Regions from separate parts of the Enterobacter kobei genome, predicted to be linked through region 1. Evidence: predicted binding sites of a transcription regulator. Region 1 holds the regulator's gene; each other region holds the start of a gene.
The links. Region 1 encodes CRP, which controls carbon source genes, mostly activating them, when cyclic AMP is high. Its sites were predicted from a motif close to ATGTGANNNNNNTCACAT; they were not measured.
Positions count from the first base shown of each region.

Region 2: rbsD (D-ribose pyranase) is a predicted target of CRP. The motif match lies at 1,744-1,761, and genes of this name have one in related genera.
Region 3: BFV64_RS15140 (CidA/LrgA family protein) is a predicted target of CRP. The motif match lies at 1,770-1,787, and genes of this name have one in related genera.
Region 4: azuC (stress response protein AzuC) is a predicted target of CRP. The motif match lies at 1,124-1,141, and genes of this name have one in related genera.

Region 1 covers NZ_CP017181.1:4,469,725-4,472,954, reverse strand. Annotated here, with positions in the region: gene BFV64_RS21790 (YccS/YhfK family putative transporter) at 1-1,435, opposite strand, end outside; gene crp (cAMP-activated global transcriptional regulator CRP) at 1,493-2,125, opposite strand; gene BFV64_RS21780 (OsmC family protein) at 2,437-2,841, shown strand; gene BFV64_RS21775 (phosphoribulokinase) at 2,928-3,230, opposite strand, start outside.
Region 2 covers NZ_CP017181.1:4,836,348-4,839,577, forward strand. Annotated here, with positions in the region: gene rbsA (ribose ABC transporter ATP-binding protein RbsA) at 1-1,235, opposite strand, end outside; gene rbsD (D-ribose pyranase) at 1,243-1,662, opposite strand; gene kup (low affinity potassium transporter Kup) at 1,889-3,230, opposite strand, start outside.
Region 3 covers NZ_CP017181.1:3,150,716-3,153,945, forward strand. Annotated here, with positions in the region: gene mdtQ (multidrug resistance outer membrane protein MdtQ) at 1-583, opposite strand, end outside; gene dusC (tRNA dihydrouridine(16) synthase DusC) at 735-1,667, opposite strand; gene BFV64_RS15140 (CidA/LrgA family protein) at 1,836-2,231, shown strand; gene BFV64_RS15145 (CidB/LrgB family autolysis modulator) at 2,228-2,923, shown strand; gene cdd (cytidine deaminase) at 3,053-3,230, shown strand, end outside.
Region 4 covers NZ_CP017181.1:2,899,391-2,902,620, reverse strand. Annotated here, with positions in the region: gene ftnA (non-heme ferritin) at 1-448, opposite strand, end outside; gene yecR (YecR family lipoprotein) at 646-984, opposite strand; gene azuC (stress response protein AzuC) at 1,222-1,305, shown strand; gene BFV64_RS13985 (DUF2766 family protein) at 1,414-1,665, shown strand; gene BFV64_RS13980 (anaerobic C4-dicarboxylate transporter) at 1,708-3,051, opposite strand; gene BFV64_RS13975 (non-heme ferritin-like protein) at 3,206-3,230, opposite strand, start outside.

The sequences.
Region 1 (3,230 bases):
CGTTTAGCGTAAGCAGCTGAAGGGTATATACCGCCGTCACCGTAAAGCCCACCATCGCCCAGCCGTAGTTTTTGCGGATAATCAGGTAACTCACCAGCGTAATCACCAGCATCCCAGCCAGGGTATACCCCTCGGGAACGTGGAAGTGTAGCGTTACGCCCGCAATAATCAGCCCCGCCATCGTGCCGCCTGCCCGGTGCAGAATACGTACCCGCGTGGCGCCGTAGCCGTTCTGGGTGACAAACAGCACGGTCATTAAGATCCAGTACGGTTTCGGCAGATGCAGCGCCATGCCCATCAGACTGGCGATACTGAGCATAACGCTAATCCGCGCGGCATTGCGCAGGGCAGAAGACTTAAGAGAGAGATAGCTTCTGAGTGCTGGCAGGAGCGGCAGACGTTTTTGCTTATCCGCCATCAGGTCGCGGGGATACAGCGGGCGCTGGGTGCGCAGCACGCGGGCAATGCGGCTGAAGTGCCAGGCGGCAAACTGGCCGACCGGGTTATCCGGATGCTGACGAGCAATTTTCTCCAGCGCGCCGAGCTGTTTATCCATGTTAAAGCGCGTGGGGTAGCGGTGATAGAGAATGTCGTCCGCCAGCACCCGCAGGCGCGCGGAGACGGTCTGCGCATTCCAGCGGATCACCGCCTCGGCGTGGCTGCGCTCGACCAGCTTTTGCACCTCTTGTGGGTGATGAAGGCTCACGGAGATATGCTCCTGCAGATCCAGCCCCACCTGGAAGGTGCGCAGCAGGCGTTTATATTCGTGATTCTTGTTGGCGGCGAGCATATGCAGCTGCTGATAGCACTGGCTTATCAGATCCACCACCTTTTGCTGGCGCGTCAGCAGCGGCGGTAAGGATTTTTCCGGGTCGGTATGCTGGGTCAGCAAGGTGTATTTGGCTTCGCAGTAATCCGCAAGCTGCACATACAACAGGCTCAGAGATTCACGCAGCGGCTGTTCCCGCCACAGCCAGAACCAGAACCAGTTAAACAGCCCGTACCACAGCGTGCCGAGGGCGTAGATCAGCAGCGGCTCCCACACCGGCATATTCCCGGCGAGGCTCAGGGTGAAGATGGCGGCAATCAGTGAAGCGGGAAGCAGGCGGGCGTGCAGGGAACTGATTTCTGCGGTAACACCGAGGCTCATCGCCAGTACGGTCAGGATCAGCGGCAGCGGAATATCGCGCGCCAGTAAAAGCTGCACGGCGAGGCTACAGCCAGCAAACAGCGAACCGCCAACGATCAGGCGTTTGAAAAAGCGTTTATGCGGCGTGTCCAGACCGGCGATGTTGCAGCAGGCGGGAACGAGAGAAAACAGCAGACCCTGCTGGAGTTGTCCCAGAAGCAGGCCCACGGCCACAGGAAGGCACAACACCAGCGTTTGTCGCAGTGCGTAATTAACTTCCGGGTGATAGATCAGCCTGCGCCACATGGGGAATAGAGACAAAAACGGCGTGACACCTTGCGATGGCACGCCGTTTGAGCGGAATTAACGCGTTCCGTAGACCACGATGGTTTTACCGTGGGCAGAGATCAGGTTCTGATCTTCCAGCATTTTCAGGATACGACCCACCGTTTCGCGGGAGCAACCGACGATCTGACCAATTTCCTGACGGGTAATTTTAATTTGCATGCCGTCCGGGTGGGTCATGGCGTCTGGCTGTTTCGCCAGGTTCAGCAGGGTCTGCGCGATACGACCGGTGACGTCCAGGAAGGCGAGGTTACCCACTTTCTCGGATGTGACCTGCAGACGACGCGCCATCTGGGAAGAAAGACGCATCAGGATGTCAGGGTTTACCTGAATCAACTGACGGAATTTCTTGTAAGAAATTTCAGCCACTTCACATGCTGTCTTTGCACGAACCCAGGCGCTACGTTCCTGGCCTTCTTCAAACAGGCCCAGTTCACCGATAAAATCGCCCTGGTTCAGATAAGAAAGGATCATCTCTTTCCCTTCCTCATCTTTGATCAGCACTGCCACCGAGCCTTTGACGATGTAATACAACGTTTCCGCTTTTTCACCCTGGTGAATCAGCGTGCTCTTCGATGGGTACTTATGAATGTGGCAATGAGACAAGAACCATTCGAGAGTCGGGTCTGTTTGCGGTTTGCCAAGCACCATGCGCTGTTATCCTCTGTTATAAGCTGTCACCAGAGTCATCAGATGCATCCGGACTCTGGGGTTGCAATCGAATTCTTACCCATACCCTGGGAAGTCGGCTGTCGTAACGTTTCGCAGCCAGTAAAGTTTGATGTCCTCTGCATACATGTGTAACGTCAATGTATTACTGTAGCATCCTGAGTGTTTTAGCATAGCTTTCGCCGCGTGTCTCCTGGTGTCTCGCTTCAGCATGATGCAGGTCGCCTTCCGTTGCGAGAAATGTAACGCACGCGTAATCTGTCACCGAAAATGCAACGTTGGAGTCAAAGAATATGCAAGCGCGCGTGAAATGGGTTGAAGGTTTAACGTTCCTGGGCGAATCCGCGTCAGGGCACCAGATTTTGATGGACGGTAACTCCGGCGATAAAGCCCCCAGCCCAATGGAAATGGTGCTGATGGCGGCGGGTGGATGCAGCGCGATTGACGTGGTGTCGATTCTGCAAAAAGGTCGTCATGACGTGACGGATTGCGAGGTTAAACTCACCTCAGAACGTCGCGAAGAGGCGCCACGCCTGTTCACCCACATTAATCTGCACTTTGTGGTCACCGGTAAAGCGCTTAAAGACGCGGCGGTTTCGCGTGCGGTGGATCTGTCTGCGGAAAAATACTGCTCTGTGGCGTTAATGCTGGAGAAAGCGGTAAAAATCACGCATTCGTATGAAGTGATCGAGGCTTAATCTTTTGGCGGGTGGCGCTTCGCTGACCCGCCCTACAAAAGCATGAACGTAGGCCCGGTAAGCGCAGCGCCACCGGGCAGAACAACTCACGCAATCTGCTTCCCTTCCATCAACCGCTCCACCAGCGGCGTCATGATGAGCTCCATCGCCAGCCCCATTTTTCCGCCTGGTACCACTAACGTATTCATGTGCGAAATAAACGAGCCCTGCAGCATCGCCAGCAGCCAGGGGTAATCAATGCCTTCGAGATTGCGGAAGTGGATCACCACAAAGCTCTCGTCCAGCGACGGGATGGTTTTCGCCGCGAACGGGTTAGAGGTGTCCACCGTCGGCACGCGCTGGAAGTTAATGTGCGTGCGGGAGAACTGTGGCGTGAGGTAGTTGATGTA
Region 2 (3,230 bases), 370 kb from region 1:
GTCATCAGCCCGCGGGCAATCGCCACTTTCTGCTGATTACCACCGGACAACAGGCCAATCGCCTGCTCCATTGACGGCGTTTTGACGTTAAAAAGACGGATAAAATCACTGACCGCCTGCTGCTCGTCTTTATGCTTAAGGCTGCCGCCGCTGCGGCTGAAATAGCGCAGCGCGGTAAGCGACATGTTCTCTTTTACCGACATGCCCAGCACTAAACCGTCGCGCTTGCGGTCTTCAGAGATATAGACGATACCGTTCGCCAGTCCATCCTGCGGAGAGCGCGTCACCACTTCATGACCGTCGAGGGTGACATAACCGCTGGTGCGCGGCAGTGCGCCGTAGAGCACTTTCATCAGTTCGGTACGTCCCGCGCCCATCAGACCCGCGACACCGAGGATCTCACCCTGGCGCAGGGTAAAGGTCACATCGTGAACGCCCGGACCGCAGAGGTTATCCACCTTCAGGCGGATCTCACCCGGTGCTTTATCCAGACGCGGATACTGATCTTCCAGCTTACGTCCCACCATCATTTCGATGAGCGTATCTTCGGTCAGCGTCGCCACTTCGCGCTCGGCAATAAACTGCCCGTCGCGGAAGACGGTGACGTCATCGCAAATCTCGAAGATCTCTTTCATGCGGTGAGAAATATAGACAATCCCACGTCCCTGCGATTTCAGCTCGCGGATCACGCGGAACAGGGATTCGGTTTCGGTATCAGTCAGAGCGTCGGTCGGCTCATCCATGATGATGACTTTGGATTCAAAGCTCAGCACCTTCGCGATTTCCACCATCTGCTGATCGCCGATGGAGAGCTCGCCTACCAGACGGTCGCTCTTAAAGCGCAGGTTCAGCTTCGCGAGCAGCTTGTCCGCTTCGGCGTACATGGTTTTCCAGTCGATTTTGCCAAACCGGTTCACAAACTCACGGCCGAGGAAGATGTTCTCCGCAATGGTGAGCTGCGGGATCAGGTTTAGCTCCTGGTGGATGATACCGATACCCGCTTCCTGAGAAGATTTCGGGCCGTTAAAGGTGGTCTCTTTACCCAGCCAGAGCAGCGAACCGGCATCACGCTGGTAGATCCCGGTCAGCACTTTCATCATGGTGGATTTGCCCGCACCGTTTTCGCCCACCAGCGCCATCACGCGACCGGAGTAGACATTCAGCGCCGCACCGGAGAGGGCTTTTACGCCCGGGAACGATTTATCGATCCCCTTGAGTTGCAGTAATGCGTCCATGATGGCCTCAGAAGGTGACGCCAGCACAGAGAATGATATTCGCATACGGGGAACACTCCCCGCTGCGAATCACCGCCTGACTGTCTGCGGTTTGTTGTTTGAACTGCTCGTGCGTTGTGTAACGAATTTCTATGGTGTTTCCCTGGTGTTGCTGCAGTTGCTCAATAAACTTAAGCAACGTTTCGTGGAGTTGCGGATTATGTTGTTTGATTTCCGCCGCGAGAATGGCCGCCTCAACCTGCATCTCCGACGTCACCACATCCAGTACCTGCATAAACGAAGGAACTCCCTGCGTTAACGCCATATCAATACGGGTTGTGCTGCGCGGAACCGGTAAGCCTGCATCGCAAACCACCAGCGTATCGGTATGACCAAGACGGGAAATGACCGATGAGATTTCTGAGTTGAGAACTGTGCCTTTCTTCATTTTCTGCTCCACTAGCGAAACGTTTCGCTAAAAAGAGTGTAGCCGCAAGAGTGTTCAGAAAACCATCATGGCGTAACAGATTTGTGATCAACGTCGAAACGTTTCGCTAAGTGAAATAGAGGGGGAGGTAAATGCAAAACGGTAACCGTCAGGTTACCGTTTTTTATGTTTGCGCCCTCTCCCTGTGGGAGAGGGGCGGGGTGAGGGCATCAGCCCGCAGAAGGACTTAAATCTCGACCTGCGTTCCCAGCTCAATCACGCGGTTAGGCGGGATCTCAAACTGGTCAGGCGCACGCAGGGCGTTACGCTGCAGGATAAGATAAAGCTTACCGCGCAGGCGCAAATACCAGGGACGCTTGCCGATAATCAGCGACTCGTGCGACATAAAGAACGACGTCTCCATCATCCGGCAACTTAACCCTTCAAGACCGCAGCGGTGGAACACCTCTTCGACATTTGGCGTTTCGCGCCAGCCGTAACTCGCCACCACGCGCCAGAATGTCGGGGACAGCTGCTCGATTTGCACGCGACGCACGTTGTGAACGTACGGCGCATCTTCGGTACGCAACGTCAGCAGGATCACGCGCTCGTGCAGAACCTTGTTGTGCTTGAGGTTATGCATCAGCGCGAACGGGATGACGTTCAGGGCACGAGACATATACACCGCCGTTCCCGGCACGCGCACCGGCGGGGATTTCTCCAGGGAAGCGATCATCGCCTCCAGAGAGTTACCGTGCTCATGCATACGACGCAGCAGACGGAAGCGCTCGCTCTTCCACGTGGTCATCACGATGAACATCACCAGACCCAGCGTCAGCGGCAGCCAGCCGCCGGAGACAATCTTGTCGAGGTTCGCAGAGAACAACGGTACGTCGATGCACAGGAAGCCCACCAGAATCATTGCCACAAGGAATTTATTCCAGTGCCAGTTTCGGTACGCCACGGTGGTGGAAAGAAGCGATGTCAGCACCATCGTACCGGTTACCGCAATACCGTACGCCGCCGCCAGGTTACTGGAGTGCTCAAAGCTCACGATAACAATCACAACCGCGAAATAGAGCAGCCAGTTAACGAACGGAATGTAGATCTGACCCGACTCCATCTCAGAAGTATGGATGATGCGCATTGGCGAGAGATACCCCAGACGCACGGCCTGGCGCGTCAGAGAGAACACCCCCGAAATCACCGCCTGAGAAGCAATGACGGTCGCCAGCGTCGCCAGAATCAGCATCGGTACCAGCGCCCAGTCAGGCGCCAGCAGGAAGAACGGGTTCTTAATCGCTTCCGGGTTCTTGAGCAGCAGCGCGCCCTGACCGAAGTAGTTCAGCACCAGCGACGGCAGCACCACAATAAACCATGCCACGCGGATAGGCAGTTTCCCGAAGTGCCCCATATCGGCATACAACGCCTCAACGCCAGTGATGGAGAGCACGACCGCGCCAAGCGCCACGAAGGAAACAACTTTATATTCGAGGAAGAAATGCACGGCCCAGTAAGGATTCAGGGCATGCAGCACTTCAGGGTTAGCAATAATGCTGCGCAAACCGAGGGCCGCGAGGATCAGGAAC
Region 3 (3,230 bases), 1.3 Mb from region 1:
CAGCCTGGGTCTGCCACGCCCAGTAAAGGCGCGCAACGCTGCTGGCAAGCAGCTGGCGAGTCTGCTCCAGCCCCGCTTTTTGCGCATTCACTTTACCGATACGCGCGGCAATCCGGGCGCGATTTTTCCCCCACAGATCCAGATCCCACCCCGCCGTGAGGCCAAAAGTGCCATTGGTGTACCATGGGCCGGTCGTTCCCGCCGCCGGATCGGTCAGCGCGAACGGGCCCATCAGGCCTTCTGCCGACATTTTCTGCCGTTCAACATCCGCAGAAAAATCCAGTTGTGGGCCATCGGCAGCAATAGCGGCCTTCGCCTGTGCTTCCGCGAGCGTAATACGTTGCCGGGCAATTTGCATATCCGGGGCATCCGCTATCGCTTTCGCAATAAGCGCATTCAGCTGCGGGTCGTTATACTCTTTCCACCATTCGTTTTTCGGCCAGTCCGCATGGTTAAGTCGGGTATTTACAGATGCAGCTGTCGCCTGCGTTTTTATTGGCGCTACCGTGGAATGTTCCGGTGCGCACGCAGCCAGCATAAAAACAAGGGGAGCACTCAGAGATAAAATAGGAAAACGTTTCATTACGCCATGCACTCAAAAAATAAAGGCGCAACTTACGCTTGATGACTTTTCGTTTTTTAGTAACGCGTGGCAATCCGCAAATTGTTATACATTTACATAATCAGCAAAATATTCACATAGTGAATTATTTAAATCTAAATATTACCGCTGGTTATTTTGACTGAATGACCCGCGCAATTTCAGCCGACGTCTGGAGCGTGCGGATCGCCTGAAATAACCCCAGCGCTTCGCTGTATTCTTTACGTAAATAGCTCAGCCACTGCTTGATGCGCGCGACGTGATACAAACCGGTATCACCCTGCTTTTCCAGACGGCTGTATTTTTGCAGCAGCGTCACCACGTCAGCCCATGGCATACGCGGTTCGTTATATTTCACGACGCGACTGAGGTTGGGCACGTTCAGCGCACCGCGGCCAATCATCACCGCATTGCAGCCCGTCTCTTTCAGGCATGCCTGCGCGCTTTCGTAATCCCAGATTTCGCCGTTAGCGATCACCGGAATAGTGAGCCGTTTGCGGATCTCGCCAATCGCCTGCCAGTTAATCCGCTCAGCTTTATAACCATCTTCCTTGGTGCGGCCATGCACCACCAGCTCGGTGGCCCCAGCCTGCTGCACCGCATCGGCAATTTCAAACTGCTTATCTCCGCTGTCCCAGCCCAGACGAACTTTCACGGTGACCGGCAGATGCGAGGGTACCGCCTCGCGCATGGCTTTTGCGCCGCGATAAATCAGCTCAGGATCCTTGAGTAGCGTTGCCCCGCCGCCGCTGCCGTTGACCAGCTTTGACGGACAGCCGCAGTTGAGATCGACGCCATAAGAACCCAGCGACACGGCCCTGGCTGCGTTTTCCGCCAGCCATTCAGGATACTGGCCTAACAGCTGGATCCGCACCAGCGTACCGGAAGGCGTCCGGCTCTGGCGGTGCAGTTCAGGACAGAGACGGTAGAATGACTTTTCTGGCAGCAACATATCGACCACGCGCAAAAACTCCGTCACGCAGAGATCGTAATCGTTCACCTCGGTAAGCAGCTCGCGCACAAGTGAGTCGAGCACGCCTTCCATCGGGGCCAGTAAAACACGCATTCTGAGTACCTGTGAAAAAAGACGCGCTATAGTAGCTGCTCTGTATGTATGTGGAAAGCCCGGCGTTCCATTCCGGAATGTCTGGTATGCTCAAAATTCATGATGTGATCCGTGGCACATTTTCAGGTTTAATTGTATGATGAATGCGTTTCATCAAGGACTATCACCATGAGCAAATCATTGAACATTATCTGGCAATATCTGCGCGCATTCGTCCTGATTTACGCCTGCCTGTATGCCGGGATTTTTATCGCGTCGCTGCTGCCTATCACCATTCCTGGCAGCATTATCGGCATGCTGATCCTCTTTGTTTTACTGGCGCTGCAAATTCTGCCCGCAAAGTGGGTTAACCCCGGCTGTTTCGTCCTCATCCGCTATATGGCGCTGCTTTTCGTGCCCATCGGCGTCGGGGTCATGCAGTATTTTGATTTGCTCAAAGCCCAGTTCGGCCCGATTGTGGTCTCCTGCGCGGTTAGCACGCTGGTGGTTTTCCTTGTCGTGAGCTGGAGTTCACATCTGGTACATGGCGAACGTAACGTCATCGGGGAGAAAACAAAAAAATGATGGCTAATATCTGGTGGTCTCTGCCGTTAACCCTGCTGGTCTTCTTCGCCGCGCGTAAACTTGCCGCACGCTTCAAAATGCCGCTGCTCAACCCCCTGCTGGTGGCGATGGTGGTAATTATTCCTTTCCTGCTGCTCACCGGCATCCCTTACGAACGTTACTTTGCCGGCAGCAAAATTTTAAACGACCTGTTGCAGCCCGCCGTTGTGGCCCTCGCCTTTCCTTTATATGAGCAGCTGCACCAGATCCGCGCCCGCTGGAAATCCATCATTACGATCTGTTTTGTGGGCAGCCTGGTGGCGATGATCACCGGCACGTCGGTGGCGCTATTGATGGGCGCTTCGCCACAAATTGCGGCCTCTATTCTGCCTAAATCGGTGACCACACCTATCGCAATGGCGGTAGGCGGCAGCCTCGGCGGGATCCCGGCCATCAGCGCGATGTGCGTCATTTTCGTCGGTATTCTCGGCGCGGTGTTTGGTCACACCCTCCTGAACGCGATGCGGATCCATACTAAAGCGGCGCGGGGATTGTCGATGGGTACCGCCTCGCACGCCCTGGGTACCGCCCGCTGCGCGGAGCTGGACTATCAGGAAGGGGCTTTTAGCTCCCTGGCGCTGGTGATCTGCGGGATTATCACCTCCCTGCTCGCCCCGTTCATTTTCCCGTTGATTCTGGCGGTGATGGGCTAAAATTTGCGATGCGTCGCGCAAATTTCATTTTGATTTCATAAGTTGCATACATAATGAGAAGTGGATCACATATAAAGCCCCAGCGGCTCCGTAAACTACCGATCCATTAACCTTTATGAGGCAAACGCCATGCACCCACGTTTTCAAGCTGCCTTCGCTCAGCTTGCAGAGAATTTGCAATCAGCCCTTGCTCCCGTCCTGGCAGATGCACATTTCCCCGCCCTGCTGACGGCAGAGCAGGTCACCATGCTGAAACAAGCAGCGGGACTGGATGAAGACGCGCTGGCTTTCGCACTGCTGCCCCTGG
Region 4 (3,230 bases), 1.6 Mb from region 1:
CTTCACCTGATTTACCCACCAGGGATAATTTATCCAGCACGGATTTAAACAGCTTCTCTTCTTCATGCTGTTCTGCCACATACCATTGCAGGAAATTAAAGGTTGGATAATCCTGGCTGGTCATTGCCGCATGAACCAGTTCGTTAATTTTCTGCGTGATCAGCTGTTCGTGCTCGTAGGTGGCGCGGAACAGTTCATCGAGAGAATTATACTCGGCAAAAGGCGAGGCCACGGTCTCAATGCGCGGCAGGCTGCCGGTGTCGGTCAGATAATCAAACAGGCGCTGCATGTGGGTCATCTCTTCCTGCGCATGGCGACGCAGAAACGCGGCCGCACCTTCAAAGCTGTGGTAGCTGCACCAGGCGCTCATCTGCTGGTAGAGAAGGGATGAAAAGAGCTCAAGGTTCATTTGCGCATTGAGCTTGTCGATCATTTCAGTTTTCAGCATGGTGACGCTCCGGGTTATTATTACTGGTTCACAATGAGCGACACTATAATTTGTTATTTAATTATTTGCAAAACGTAAAATAAATATTCATTACTTCAAAATACGAATGGGAATAAAACGCATTGTCGGTTTTATATTAATGCGAATTGTTTTTGTTCTTAGTTAAATAAAGTGCCAGCAAACGCTGGCAGCTTGGATTAATACCAGGGATTATTTGACTTAGGGTTAACGGCATAACCCATGCATTTATACTGAATGGTCACGCTTTCGTTAAGGCACAAAGAGCCGCTTATCAGCGCACAGGTTTTGACGGGTTGCCCGTAGGCAGACGCGGTGGCATACCCCATACCCTGGCAGGCTTTCACTGCGGTGCCGTTATTTACATATTCGTCAGACCAGGCATTTTGCAGCACGGCCTGACCGTAATCGAGGCGGACAATGCCGTTTGGTGCGTCGAGGCTACTGATTTCCGCCTGACGGTTAACGCTGCATCCCGCGAGCAGCAGGATCGTACCGGCTACGATGACTCTTTTCATGGTTCGCTCTGAGTGGATGGAGATACGTTATCGTACCCGCAGAGACGTAGCCCAATGCCAGGAATAGCCGGACGATCTGCCTTCTCTCTTTGATTTTGTTCGCGGTTTTGCTGGCTAACAGGTGTTGCAGTAAATTGAATTGTGATGCACATCACAAAAACATTGATTTTTGTGATGTTGGTCATATTATAGGCGCATTGACGATAAAGCTGTATGACAAGTTAATGGAGCATCACAATGAAACTGCGCAAAATCCTCAAAAGTATGTGGGCCAATTACTGCCGCACCTTTAAAGACGTGCCGCCGGGCGCCATGTTCTGATAAAAAAAACCTGCTTCGGCGGGTTTTTTTGTCCCTGCTGGTGACGAAGGGGAGATGTCAGGGGCTGCGTTTTGATACTATGGCGGCCTTTAAATAAGGAGAAGCCCCATGTCACAAAACCTGAGCGCCGATCAGGAACTGGTCTCTGACGTTGTTGCCTGTCAGCTGGTTATTAAGCAAATCCTTGATGTTCTGGATGTTATTGCCCCGGTTGAAGTCCGCGAGAAGATGTCCACGCAGCTGAGAAACATTGATTTCACCAGCCATCCTGCCGCCGCTGACCCGGTGACGCTTCGTGCGATCCAGAAAGCGATCGCGCTGATTGAGCTGCGCTTCACCCCGCAGGGCGAGTCGCATTAATATCTGCAAACGGGCGACCGCGTAAGTCGACCGTTGATGCCTTTAAAAGAAAGTCTGTACCAGCAGGTAGCTCGCCGCACACGCGCAGCTCACACCGATTAATCCGGGCAGAATGAAGCTGTGGTTAATGATGAATTTGCCGATGCGGGTGGTTCCTGAGCGATCGAAGCCGATGCAGGCTAAATCACTGGGATAGGTCGGCAGAACAAAATAGCCGTATGACGCCGGGAAAAAGGCGATCAGCATTTTTGGATCGATCCCCAGCATCAGCCCCATTGGCGCCACGGCCGTCAGGGCAGCCGCCTGGCTGTTCACCAGCTTCGACACCAGGAAAAGCACGATGGCATACGTCCACGGATGGCTTTTCACCACGCCTTCCAGCGCCAGTTTTAACTCGTCGAGATGCGCCTGGAAAAAGGTATCGCTCATCCACGCCACCCCGAACACCGAGAAAATCGCCACCATACCGGCCTTAAATACCGCGCCGTTAGAAATGGCTGAGGCATTGACCTTGCAGGCCATCAGCATCACGGCACCGGCAATGAGCATCATCATCTGAATGACCAGGTTCATCGACAGCGCCGTCATTTTGCCTTTCAACTCGAAGGCGGGGCGCAGTTCGGGGAAGGCCCCGAGCAGGACAACCACGGCAATACCGGCAAAGAAAATCCAGGTCGACCAGTAAGCCTGCTTCGGAAAACGTTGATTCATTAACGTCTCCGTACCGCCATAGATAAACTCACGCTGCTTTGGATCTTTTAGTTTTTCCTGAAACTCCCTGTCGTCAGACAAATCTTTCCCGCGGCGTAAACTCCACAGGGCAGCAATGGCGACACCAAAAAGTGAAGCGGGAACCGACACGGCGAGTATTTCCAGGATCCCCCATGCGTGACCGATCCCATGCTGGGCGGCCAGGATGGAGACCAGCGACACGACGGCGACGGAAACCGGTGATGCCGTGATTGCCATCTGCGATGCTACCGATGCCACGGCCATTGGGCGCTCGGGTCGGATCCCTTTTTTCAGGGCGATATCCGCAATGATGGGGAACATGGTGTAGACCACATGGCCGGTACCGCAGAGAAAGGTCAGCATCCAGGTGGTAAACGGGGCGAGAAGCGTGATGTGCTGCGGATGTTTGCGCAGGAGGCGTTCGGCAAATTGCATCATGACATTGAGCCCACCGGCAGTTTGCAGGGTGGCTGCACAACCAATCACGGCGAGAATGGTCAACATCACGTCAACCGGCGGCTTGCCGGGCTGGAGACCAAAGACAAAACACAAAATAAAAAGGCCAATCCCGCTGATTAACCCAAGCCCCATGCCGCCGAAACGTGTACCCGTCAGCAGGCAGAGGAGAATGACAATAAACTCAATGGTGATCATGCTGCTCCCTCGTCAATGATTATGTAATTAAATAAATCATTACATGTTGTGTGGTTAATCATTGGGAGCGAGATCTGATTTGTTAAATCTCAGCAAAAGCAGAAGGTTGGCGCAGGGAAGGTAACCTGCTCCGAACGGGAGCAGGTCAAAAGCGTCAGTGATGCTGCACTGTGACAATG